3 regions of the Streptococcus iners subsp. hyiners genome follow, and region 2 is predicted to be linked to each of the others. Evidence: predicted binding sites of a transcription regulator. Region 2 holds the regulator's gene; each other region holds the start of a gene.
The links. The regulator Rex, encoded in region 2, represses fermentation and respiration genes when NADH is low (regulators of the CRP and FNR family bind a similar motif). The targets are predictions, from matches to a motif close to TTGTGAANTANTTCACAA.
Positions count from the first base shown of each region.

Region 1 (4,290 bases), 560 kb from region 2:
ATTTTGGGTGGAATGCTAACTAACATGTGAATATGATCAGGGCAGGCATTAGCTTCAGGGATAGTGACTCCTTTTCGCTCACACAAATCTCGGATAATCTTTCCGATACTGACCTTATACTTGCCGTAAATGATTTGACGACGATATTTAGGCGCAAAAACTAGATGATATTTACAATTCCAGCGAGTATGTGATAAACTTTCATTATCCTCTCTCATGAGGTACCTCCTATTTGATTTGATGTAGTGGCGGGGAAACCACTTCTATCTTATCACTTTGGGAGGATTTTTTAATACCTCGCTAGAAGCTCTACTGAACCACTAGCATAGCTAGTGGTTTTCAGGGGACAAAAAAGTCGCTAGACTATTCTAGCGACTTTCTTATTATACACGCTCAACTTTACCTGATTTGAGAGCACGAGCTGAAGCCCAAACTTTTTTAGGTTTGCCATCAATCAAAACAGTAACTTTTTGAAGGTTTGGTTTAACTGCGCGTTTCGTTTGGTTCATAGCGTGTGAACGGTTGTTACCTGATACAGTCTTACGACCAGTAAAATAACATACTTTAGCCATTGTATATTCCTCCTCATTTGATCAAATATATCGGATGTGCTAGCACCACATACCATACTATTCTATCAGAAAAGTATGGACTTGGCAAGAAATATTTTTATTTTTTATTTGCATTCTTCTTGCTAGCTAAGCTAGAACGATTTCAGATAGTTGGAATTTATTTTACTTCTATAAAAGAACTTCATTTTGCTTTAGCAGAAATAAGGCTTAGACAATAGGTGCACGGACCAGGTTTGCAAAAAAAGAACCCAACATTTGTCAGGTTCTCAGTATTATTCTAATTAAGCTTTGTTTGCTCGAAATCAAAAATTTCTTCGCAGTAATATTAAGCTTTATTCGCTGAACCAAATACGTCGATACGCTCTTCAACAGATGCTTGGATAGCTTTTACGCCGTCAGCCAAGAATTTACGTGGGTCAAAGAGTTTTTTCTTGTCGTATTCTGCTTCATTTGCTTCATAAGCTGCTGCAAATTTACGAGTTGCGTTTGCAAATGCGATTTGGCACTCAGTGTTAACGTTGACTTTAGCAACACCCAATTTGATTGCTTCTTGGATTTGCTCATCTGGAATACCAGAACCACCGTGCAATACGATTGGGAAACCTGGTACAGCTTCAGTCAATTTACGCAAGTGGTCAAGATCAAGACCTTCCCAGTTTGCTGGGTATGGACCGTGGATGTTACCAATACCAGCTGCCAAGAAGTCAATACCAGTTGCAACCATTGCTACTGCATCTTCGATTGGAGCCAATTCGCCAGTACCAACGATACCGTCTTCTTCACCACCGATAGTACCAACTTCAGCCTCAACTGAGATACCTTTAGCGTGAGCCAATTCTACAACTTCTTTAGCTTTTGCAAGGTTTTCTTCCACTGGAAGGTGTGAACCGTCAAACATGATAGAAGTGTAACCAACTTCGATACACTCAAGTGCATCTTCGTAGTGACCATGGTCAAGGTGAATAGCAACTGGAACTGTGATGTTCATTGACTCGATCAAGTTAGCGATCAAGTTACGAGCTACTTTGTAACCACCCATGTACTTAGCTGCACCCATAGAAGTTTGGATAAGAACTGGAGCTTGTTTTGCTTCTGCTGCACGCAAGATAGCTTGAGTCCACTCAAGGTTGTTTGTGTTAAATCCACCAACTGCATAACCGTTGTCACGCGCTGCTTGGACAAATTTTTCTGCTGAAACTAATGGCATTTCGATAGCCTCCTAATATTTTTTGAGGTTATACCTCATACCCTTCTATTCTACCATTTTTATTTTGAAAATGCTAGCTGAAACTATAGGGTTTTGAGAAAATTTTCACATAAGTTTCATGATAAAGTAACTTCTCTTCCTTAAATCCACTTACTTCATATTCTCTAAGTTTTTAAATTTTCCAGCGGGACTTGACAAGCCTCCGATGACTTTCAACTTCATTTATAGAAACTAAGTTTCAAATTAAAGAGAATGATGAACAAGGATATACTCAAAAAGACAAAGCAAAAGGACTAGCCTGAGCTAGTCCACTGATGCGGAGAGTGGGACTTGAACCCACACGATCTAAAGCGATCACAGGATCCTTAGTCCTGCGCGTCTGCCAATTCCGCCATCCCCGCTTAACACAAGATTTAGTATAACACGAGAATAGAGGACTGTCAACACTTTTTTTGAAAAAAATAATTATTTTGTTCATTTTTATTTTCGAACCTTGATTTACAAAGTTATTGTAGCACCCAAACTATTCTAGCCTAATCACCTCATCGTATCTTTCTTTATACATACTACGGTGACTAATATGAAGCAGGGTTTGTCCTTGCTCCGCTAGCAAGGCTTGTTCAACAGATTTGAAGGTTTCATCATCCAAACCAGACAGGGTTTCATCCAAGATTAGAATCGGTTTTCCTAGAAGTAGAACACGAATGATTACTAGCAGTTGTTGCTGACCACCAGAAAGACTGGTCGTTTCATCAAATCTTTCAGTCATCATACTTTCCTTATTAGGAAAACGTTCTGATAAACCAAATCGATGGAGCCACTTGAATACTCGTTCATCATCTACTACTCTCCCAAGAGTGATATTGTACCAGATACTATCTTGAAAAAGATTGACTTTTTGGGGTACAAAGCTGATATAGGATTGGACGGTTTCATAAGACAGGTACGACAGGGCTTGGTCATTTAAGTAAATTCCTGGAACTCTCTCTTTTGTATTTTGCGTCAGTAGATGGACCAGGGTTGACTTACCCACACCACTCTCTCCTTGAATCAAGTATTTCTTGCCGGCATCAAATTGTAGATGAAGGTGGTTGAACAAGCTACCATGATCCACTCGGTAGTCAAGACCTTCTATACGTAGAGTTGAGAAATTTGGATTTCCGCTAACTTCAGCAAAGTCAACAGTATCATTTCCTACCAAATCTTTTCGGATTGTTCGAACAGAGGTCATATCTGAGATAGATGAAGCAATCAGTCCGACTGGTGAAATTAGCTCTAGCGAAATGCTATAAATGGCAACAAGGGCACCCAAACTCATCTGTCCTGTTAAAACCTTTTGTCCGCCGATAAAGAGAATGATCATTGTCGTCAGGTAGAAAAAGAAACCTGAGCCTATATTGACCACAGCCGTTAGAAAGGCGCGCTTATCTTCTTGAGTATTTATCTGCTGGTATTGCTGATTTATTTTTTTGTAAAATTGCTGACCAAGACCATTGTTTTTGACAAGCAATAAATTGCCCAACAAATCCTGAAGTTTGGACTGGTAAGAAACTTTCTCTAGTGAGATAGCTTCCTCTACCTTGGTTCGATAGCTATTAACCAAATACGGAATGCCTACAGGAATGGTCGACACCAACAAAATCGTAAGAGATACTTGAATGTCCAGAGAAAACAAGGCGATACTAGCAATCAGAAAAGACACCAGACCCTGATAAAGTGAAAAAAAGGTATCGTAATAAAGTTCTGTAACCCTTTCGATGTCGTTATTGATTTTAGAAACATAGCCACTGACCTCTGATTGACTAAGGAGACTTCTTCCAGTTAGAATGCGACCAACCAGCGTAGCTTGAATCTTATAAGAAATCTGATTTAGAAAACGTTGATTGCTAATCTGCCTCACCAATTCCGCCGCCAGTAAAAGTAGAACGACGCCCACTATCAACAGGATGCTGTCGTAAAATGCAAGACTGTCTTTCGCAGTTAGGCTATCAATAATATTAGATATATGGTAGTTAAAAAAGATATTTAAGGCCGCCACAATGGTAATACAAATCACGGTCAACATAAAGTGTAATTTCTTCACAGTAGTTCTCCTTCAATATCTTTAGTATACCATATCCAAGTATTTTGTGAAATTGACAACATATATGTAATAGATTTTTTCGCATGATAGCAAAAGGTTGACCTAAGCCAACCTTCTTCATTTATTTTTCATTCTCAACCGCTGCTGTGACAAAGGCGGTGTAAAGCCCTTCTGGGCGGTTTGGTCGAGATTGGAGTTCTGGATGATACTGACAGGCCACAAAGAACTTATTCTCAGGGATTTCGACAATCTCAACCAAGCGGTTGTCTGGTGATACACCTGAGAAAACAAAGCCAGCTGCTTCAAATTGTTGACGGAAGTCATTGTTAAACTCGTAACGGTGGCGGTGGCGACGTTGGACAACTTCTTGATTGTCATAGGCTGCAGCAGCCTTGGAGCCACGTTTGAGTTTGCTTGGATACAGCCCC
Region 1 covers NZ_CP118734.1:1,708,213-1,712,502, forward strand. Annotated here, with positions in the region: partial or broken gene tnpA (IS200/IS605 family transposase) at 1-218, opposite strand, end outside; gene rpmB (50S ribosomal protein L28) at 384-572, opposite strand; gene PW220_RS08555 (class II fructose-bisphosphate aldolase) at 898-1,779, opposite strand; tRNA gene PW220_RS08560 (tRNA-Leu) at 2,095-2,180, opposite strand; gene PW220_RS08565 (ATP-binding cassette domain-containing protein) at 2,303-3,862, opposite strand; gene PW220_RS08570 (CTP synthase) at 3,984-4,290, opposite strand, start outside.
Region 1: PW220_RS08555 (class II fructose-bisphosphate aldolase) is a predicted target of Rex. The motif match lies at 1,873-1,890, and genes of this name have one in related genera.

Region 2 (4,290 bases):
GTCAGGCGGATATTATCATGGGAACCAAATTTGGTTACTCTGTTCGCTTTACAGAAACAGATGTTCGAAATATGGGGCGTACTGCAACGGGTGTTCGTGGTATCAATTTACGTGAGGGAGATCAGTTGGTTGGTGCGACCATGATTTCAGATGAACAAGAAGTCCTTGTCTTGACAGAAAAAGGTTTTGGTAAGCGAACACCAGCCAGCGAATATCCTACCAAAGGCCGTGGTGGTAAGGGGATTAGGACCCTCAAAGTTGCTGAGAAAAATGGATCTCTGGCTGGTTTGACAACGGTATCTGGTGATGAGGACATTATGGTCATTACCGATACAGGTGTGATTATTCGTACAAGTGTTGCCAATATTTCCCAAACTGGTCGTTCAACCATGGGTGTCAAGGTCATGCGTCTAAATGATGAGGCAAAAATTATGACATTTGCACTGGTAGATGCTGCAGATGCTAAGACTGAAGAAGAGCAGGAGTAGTTCTATGTCAAAACGTGCTAAAAGTAAAAAAGGAAAAAGTGGGATTTGGCGTAATCTTCTAGCTTTGCTGCTGGTTTTGATTTCTCTAGCTCTCATCTTTAACACCTCTATCCGTAATTTTATAATTGGATGGAATACCAATAAATACCAAATTTCAAAAGTGACTGCTGAGGACATTGAAAAAAACAAAGAGGCAGAAACTACTTTTGATTTTGAACAGGTTCAGGCAATTTCAACGGAAGCCATATTGGCGGCCCAATGGGAAGCGCAACGGTTGCCAGTAATTGGTGGTATTTCAATCCCAGAACTTGGAATCAATTTACCTATTTTCAAAGGTGTGGGGAACACATCTCTAATGTACGGTGCTGGAACCATGAAGGAAACCCAGGAAATGGGGAAAGGGAATTATGCTTTGGCTAGTCACCACATTTTTGGTGTAGCCGGTGCGGCGGATGTTCTCTTCTCTCCATTGGATAGGGCCCAGAATGGTATGAAAATCTATATCACTGACAAGACCAATGTCTATACTTATGTGATTGACAGTGTGCAGACAGTTACACCTGAGAGTGTCTATGTCATTGATGATGTAGAAGGACGTACAGAAGTAACATTGGTAACTTGTACAGACTATGATGCGACTGCACGGATTATCGTAAAAGGTGTGCTAGAATCAACAACGCCTTATACTGAAACCTCACAAGATATACTTGATTCATTTAACAAATCATATAACCAATATGATTATGGTCAGTAAGGTTTAAGACTGAGAATTTTCTCAGTCTTTTTTCATTTTCTTGCTTGTTTACGAATAAAATAAGTGAGGAGGATTTTATGTACCAAATTGATTTTAAGGAAGAGGCACTTTTGCCACGAGAAAGATTGTTAGAAGTTGGGGCAGAAAAATTAAGTAATCAGGAATTATTGGCTATTTTCATCCGAACTGGAACCAAAAATGAGCCTGTTTCTATCCTGTCCAATAATCTACTCAATCGCTTGGAAAGTCTGGCCGCCCTAAGGGAGCTCTCCATTGAAGAATTGCAGAGCTTGACGGGCATCGGTCGTGTTAAAGCGATTGAAATCAAGGCCATGATTGAGCTAGGAAAACGGATTAACCAGTCGGAGCTATTATTGAATGAACGAATTTTAGGCAGTGAGAAATTGGGTCGAAAGATGATCCAAGAACTTGGAGATAAAAAACAAGAACATCTAGTTGCCCTCTATCTCAATACGCAAAATCAGATTATCTGCCAAAAGACTATTTTTATAGGAAGTGTCAACCGGAGTATTGCTGAGCCAAGAGAGATCTTGCATTACGCGGTAAAATGCATGGCAACATCCATTATCATTGTTCATAATCATCCGTCGGGATCCGTTGAGCCAAGTAGGAACGATTTATTGTTTACCGAGAATTTAAAAAAGTCCTGCGAAACACTAGGACTGGTCTTGTTGGATCATTTGATTGTAGGCAATAAGGATTATTATTCTTTTAGGGAAGAAAGTGAGCTATTTTAGAGGATAAAAAGAGAGGAGCCGGGAATTCGGTTCCTCTGTTCATTATTCACCCTTGCGCATGAAATAGAGAAGGGTTTGCAACTCGCTGGTCAGGTCAACATACTGAACGACTACATCTTTGGGAACCGATAAATTGACCGGAGAGAAACTGAGAATGCCTTTGACACCAGCTTCTACTAATATATCGGTTACCTCTTGAGCCTTGATACTTGGGACAGTCAGAATAGCTGTTTGGGCACCTGCTTCCAAAATACGTTCCTTGATTTCAGAAATAGCATGGATGGGAATATTTTCATCAACGGTTCCAACCGCTGGATTGTCATCCGCTTCAAAGGCCATGACAATTTTCATTTTATTGCGCTCATGGAAGCGGTAGTGGAGTAGGGCACGGCCCATATTTCCGACACCGACAAGCATAACATTTGTAATCGAATTGTCATTGAGAATTTCCGCAAAGAAATCCATCAATTCTTTTACATTGTAGCCAAAGCCACGGCGACCTAGTTCACCGAAGTAGGAGAAGTCACGGCGCACGGTTGCGGAGTCGATACCGATGGCTTCTGCAATTTCCTTGGAGCTAGCTTTTTCAATATTTCCGGCATAAAAGCGTTTAAAGATACGATAGTAGAGCGAAAGGCGCTTGGCAGTTGCGCGCGGGATATCTGCTTTTTTTTCGTTTTTCACAATGACCTCCTTAAATATGGTTGGCGACAATACTATACTAGCTGACTGGTCTAATGCTTATTTTACTTGAGTATAGGCCTACCAATTTTTCATTCATTTTCAATTCTTTCTTCTATTCTAGTCCAAGATTGTGAAAAAATCAACAGATTGGATTGAAAAAGACTAAGCATGAAATCTTGCCTAGTCTAGTGTTTGAAAGTAGCGGTAGAGGTCACCAATGGTTCCTTTATAATCTAACTCGTGACCATCTCGTGTTAGTTTGGTTACAGGATAGTAATCAGGAAGAGTGAGGCAACCTGAGAAGGCCAGTTTGGCTGCATCCAGATTGTCAAATTCCTGTTTTCTGTCTATTTTGTAAGCATCTTGATAGTGAATAATAATCATGCTTAACCTTCCTTGGTAAATAGGTCACGGTCCACTAAGCTATCCATCAAGAAGTAGAATTTTTCCTGGATGACCTTGTTTCCATTTTCTTTAAAGATATTGACCAAGTGCAAGCCAGATTTGTCTGTGATGTTGATTTTAAAACCGTTCAACTCTTTATTGACAATAATCTTTAAAAGAAAACCCTGATTTGAGTTAGGAACTTCTTCCAAGAGGCGCGTGAGTTGGTAGTGCCCTGCTTTTGTTTGTTCAAAAGTGGTATCTCTCAGGGTGTATTTTTTGATGTTAGAGCTAATGTGATAGGTAAATGCGCAATCTTTTAGGTTAACTGATTGTTGAAAGGCCATTTTATCCTCCAATGATTTTTTGTAATTCTGTAAGAAGAATATCAATCTCTTCTAGAGTATTTGTTTCAGATAGGCTGATACGGATGGATTCTTTTAGCCGATGGGAATTTGTTCCGTACATGGCTTCAAGTACATGACTGTTCTGAACAACGCCAGCAGTACAAGCTGACCCACTTGAAACTGCAATTCCAGCCAGGTCTAATCTCATCAGAACTTGCTCATTGAGCTTGTCTGGGAAACCTATGTTGATGACATGAGGGAGATGGGAACCAGCTTGATTGATATAAAATGTAGCCCCATCTAGTCCGGAAATGAGATGTTCTTTCAAACTTTCGATATGGGCTGTATGTAGCTCAAGTAACTGGATTTGTTCCTTGAGGGCAAGTGCCATGGCAGCTATTCCTGGTAGGTTCTCTGTGCCTGCTCGGTGTTGTCGCTCTTGCTTACCTCCATGAATAAGTGCGTCAAATCCTTGCAAGCGACTATATAGAAAACCAACTCCCTTTGGTCCGTGGAATTTATGGGCAGAAGCAGCTAGAAAATCAATCCCATAGTCAGCGGGCTTCACATCCATTTTTCCGATTGCCTGCACAGCATCTACATGGAAGACTGCCTGATGGTCGGCCAATAGTTGACCAATTTCTTTAATGGGAAGCAGTTGACCAGTTTCATTGTTGGCAAACATGGTGCTAACCAAGATGGTATCTGGGCGTAGGGCTTCTTGGATTTGCTGGGCAGTGATGACATGATTGATCGGCTGAATATAGGTTACTTCAAATCCAAAACGCTCCTCAAGATACTGCATGGTATGAAGAACTGCATGGTGCTCGATAGCAGTAGTAATCAGGTGCTTGCCTTTGGCTTGATTGGCAAGG
Region 2 covers NZ_CP118734.1:1,149,823-1,154,112, reverse strand. Annotated here, with positions in the region: gene gyrA (DNA gyrase subunit A) at 1-488, shown strand, start outside; gene PW220_RS05785 (class A sortase) at 493-1,242, shown strand; gene radC (RadC family protein) at 1,320-2,000, shown strand; gene PW220_RS05775 (redox-sensing transcriptional repressor Rex) at 2,043-2,684, opposite strand; gene PW220_RS05770 (DUF4649 family protein) at 2,865-3,068, opposite strand; gene PW220_RS05765 (DUF1831 domain-containing protein) at 3,071-3,415, opposite strand; gene PW220_RS05760 (cysteine desulfurase family protein) at 3,417-4,290, opposite strand, start outside.

Region 3 (4,290 bases), 910 kb from region 2:
CGTTCAACGTCACGACATTTTTGGAGGTATTGGATAGAATCACGTTCGAAGTATGTTTTAGAAGGAACTTTAAACCATTGCATATTATTTCTACGTCTTCCTACTTTCTTGATGTTGAGCAAGTTCATCGCACTTACGTTATCACTGATTGAGTTACGTCCATAAGAACCACAACCAAGTGTCAATGATGGCAAGAAGGCATTGTAAACATCACCGATACCACCGAAAGTAGATGGAGAGTTCCAAATAACACGAATCGCACGTACGATTGTACCAAATTCTTTGGCCAATTCAGCATCTTCTGTATGGATAGCTGCTGAGTGACCTAGACCGTGGAATTCAACCATTTGACGAGCTGCTGCCAGGCCTTCTTCACGGCCTTCAACTTTCAATACTGCAATAACTGGTGACAATTTCTCACGAGTCAATGGCTCTTTTTCACCGATTTCAGTAACTTCAGCTGCCAAGATGTTAGTACCTTCTGGAACTGAGAAACCAGCTTGTTCAGCAATCCATGCAGCTGGACGACCTACGATGTCCGCATTCAATTTGCCTTCTGCACAGTTCTTGCTGTTGGCTTTTACACCGAAGCAGTACTCTTCAAGTAGGGCTTTTTCTTTCTTATTAACAAAGTAAGTTTTGTAAGATTTGAACTCAGCTACAAATTCGTCATACACTTCCTTATCAATGATCACTGCTTGCTCTGACGCGCAGACCATACCGTTGTCAAATGACTTAGACATCACGATATCATGAGCAGCTTGACGGATGTTTGCAGATTTTTCAACATAGGCAGGAACGTTACCGGCACCTACACCAAGAGCTGGTTTACCACAAGAGTAAGCTGCACGCACCATGGCGTTACCACCCGTTGCAAGGATTGTCGCAATACCGTCGTGCTTCATCAATTCAGAAGTTGCTTCCATAGATGGTTTTGTTACCCACTGGATACAGTTTTCTGGAGCACCAGCTGCCACAGCTGCTTCATAGACAACACGCGCTGCGTGAGCTGAAGACTCTTGAGCAGATGGATGGAAGGCAAAGACGATAGGGTTACGTGTTTTCAAAGCAATCAAGGCTTTAAAAATAGCTGTTGACGTTGGGTTAGTCGTTGGAGTGATACCACAGATAACACCAACTGGCTCAGCAATCAAGGTCAAGCCGGTTACATCATCTTCTTCGATGACACCAACTGTTTTTGTATGGCGCATATTGTTAACAACGTGCTCGCAGGCAAACAAGTTTTTAGTTGCCTTATCTTCGAATACACCACGTTTGGTTTCTTCAAAAGCGTGCATTGCCAGTTCACCGTGCTTGTCGAGAGCAGCTACCGAAGCCTTAGCTACAATGTAGTCTACCTCTTCTTGACCAAGTTTGCGGAACTCATCAAGAGCAACCAAACCTTTTTGAACAAGCTCATCAACGTGCTTGCGAGCTTCTGCTAATTTTTCTTCTGGTGATACAACTTTTTTATCAGCCATTGTGTTCCTCCAAATTTTCTTATTAACATTTTGTTAATTTTTTCACAATCTTATTCTACAACTTTTTATTTTATTTGTAAAGAGAATTTGTTATTTTTTTCACATTTTTTCTGTTTTATTTTTGAAAACGCTTTCTTTTTGTTTATCTGGAGTACATTTCAGAAAACTTTCTGAAATTTATCTGTTAACAGCTTCAAAAATAAACCTAGGACATAAAAATCTAACAACTAACCCCCTTGGTTTCTATTTTAACAAGAAAACGCTTACAAGTAAATGGCTTTTTATGAAAAAATTTCAGTAATTATCTGATTGTTTTCAAAAGCAGATACACAGCCCTCTCTTCTGATTTACTTGCATTTTCTTGTTTTATGTGATATTATTAACAAGAAAATATCTATATTAACACATTCAAAAAATGTGCTACAATAAATAGGAGGTCTGCCATGAAAGCAGTTGTCGTTAATCCAGAATCTACTGGTGTTGTCGTTGTTGAAAAAGAACTTCGTCCACTTGAAACTGGCGAAGCTCTGGTTCAGATTGAATATTGTGGTGTCTGCCATACTGACCTACACGTTGCTCAAGGTGATTTTGGCAAGGTCCCTGGCCGTGTTCTTGGGCATGAAGGGATTGGTGTCGTAACTGAAATTGCCCCTGATGTGACTAGCCTGAAGGTCGGCGACCGTGTCAGCGTTGCTTGGTTCTTCCAAGGTTGTGGTACTTGCGAATACTGTACTACTGGCCGTGAAACCCTCTGCCGTACTGTAAAAAATGCAGGCTACTCTGTTGACGGTGGTATGGCTGAGCAATGTATCGTAACAGCTGACTATGCGGTAAAAGTTCCAGAAGGTCTTGATCCAGCTCAAGCAAGTTCTATCACTTGTGCGGGCGTTACTTGTTATAAAGCTATTAAGGAAGCACACCTAGAACCAGGTCAATGGATTGTCATTTACGGTGCTGGTGGACTAGGCAACCTTGCAGTCCAATACGCTAAGAAAGTGTTCAATGCCCACGTTATCGCTGTAGATATCAATAATGACAAATTGGAATTAGCCAAGGAAGTCGGTGCAGATGTCATCATCAATGGTCTTGAAGTGGAAGACGTGCCTGGCTATATCAAGGAAGTAACTGGCGGCGGTGCTCACTCAACTGTCGTAACGGCTGTTTCTAAGGTTGCCTTCAACCAGGCTATTGACAGCGTTCGTGCAGGCGGTTATGTGGTTGCAGTCGGACTTCCATCTGAATACATGGACCTCAGCATTGTCAAAACAGTACTAGACGGTATCAAGGTTGTCGGCTCTCTAGTTGGTACTCGTAAAGACCTAGAAGAAGCCTTCCACTTCGGTGCTCTAGGCCTAGTTGTTCCGGTTGTTCAAAAACGCCCTGTAGAAGATGCAGAAGCCGTCTTTGATGAAATGGCTGCCGGTACTATCCAAGGCCGTATGGTACTTGACTTCTGCCACAGTCACTAATTTCTACTCTACTAAAGTTAGAAGCGACCCAATTGTCGCTTCTTTTTTGCTTTTAGAACCAGAAAAAAGTAGTAGCCCTCGCTACTACTTCTCTAATTTTTCTAAAATACTTGCGAAATCTGTTTTTAAGATTTCCAGGCTTGTTTCAACTTGACTTCTAGTCTGGTTATTTTTTACCACAACCTGTCCGCTTTCCAGCTCGCTTCCACCAAGTGTGATAATGGTCTTGGCTCCAAAGACATCTGCTGACTTGAACTGGGCCTTGAGCTTGCGGTCCAGATAATCGCGCTCTGCTCGGAAACCTTGTTTGCGGATAGCTTGAACCAAGTCTAGCGCTCCGCCATTTGCTTCCTGACCCAAAACTGCGATGTAGACATCCAACTGGGTGTCGAGAGGAAGGTCAATGCCTTGCTTTTCAAGGACGAGGATGAGGCGCTCAATCCCCATACCAAAGCCAAAAGCTGGCGTTTCTGGTCCGCCAAAGTAGGTCACCAATCCATCATAACGTCCACCGGCACAGATGGTCAGGTCATTGCCACCAACCTCTGTCATAAACTCAAAAATAGTGTGGTTGTAGTAGTCCAGACCGCGTACCATGTTGGTGTCAATGGTGTAAGCAATACCTAGGCTGTCCAACATAGACTTGACCGCTTCAAAGTGGGCTGTACTTTCTTCGTCCAGATAGTCCAGGATAGACGGTGCGTTTTCCACAGCGACCTTGTCTTCTTTTTCCTTGGAATCCAACACACGCAGGGGATTTTCTTCTAGACGGCGCTGGCTATCCTTAGATAGCTGGTCCTTGAGCGGTGTCAGGTAGTCAATCAAGGCCTGGCGATAAGCGGCACGGCTCTCAGGATTACCCAAACTATTGAGGTGGAGGCGGATACCTCTGATACCCAACTCTCCAAAGAAGTGATAAGCCATGGCAATGGTTTCCACATCTGTTGCTGGGTTGCTAGAGCCAAAGCACTCAACACCAATCTGGTGGAACTGGCGCAGACGACCAGCTTGTGGGCGCTCGTAACGGAACATTGGACCCATGTAGTAGAACTTAGCAGGCTTTTGCACTTCTGGGGCAAAGAGCTTGTTCTCTACATAGGAGCGAACAACCGGTGCCGTGCCTTCTGGACGAAGAGTGATATGGCGGTCCCCCTTGTCATAGAAATCGTACATCTCCTTGGTCACAATATCCGTGGTGTCGCCAACCGAACGACTGATGACCTCGTAATGCTCGAAGATCGGTGTGCGAATTTCTGCATAATTGTATTGCTTGAAAATGCTGCGGGTGAAGTTTTCCACATACTGCCACTTGGCAGAATCCTGTGGTAATAAATCCTGGG
Region 3 covers NZ_CP118734.1:234,913-239,202, reverse strand. Annotated here, with positions in the region: gene adhE (bifunctional acetaldehyde-CoA/alcohol dehydrogenase) at 1-1,481, opposite strand, end outside; gene adhP (alcohol dehydrogenase AdhP) at 1,925-2,950, shown strand; gene hisS (histidine--tRNA ligase) at 3,035-4,290, opposite strand, start outside.
Region 3: adhP (alcohol dehydrogenase AdhP) is a predicted target of Rex. The motif match lies at 1,850-1,867, and genes of this name have one in related genera.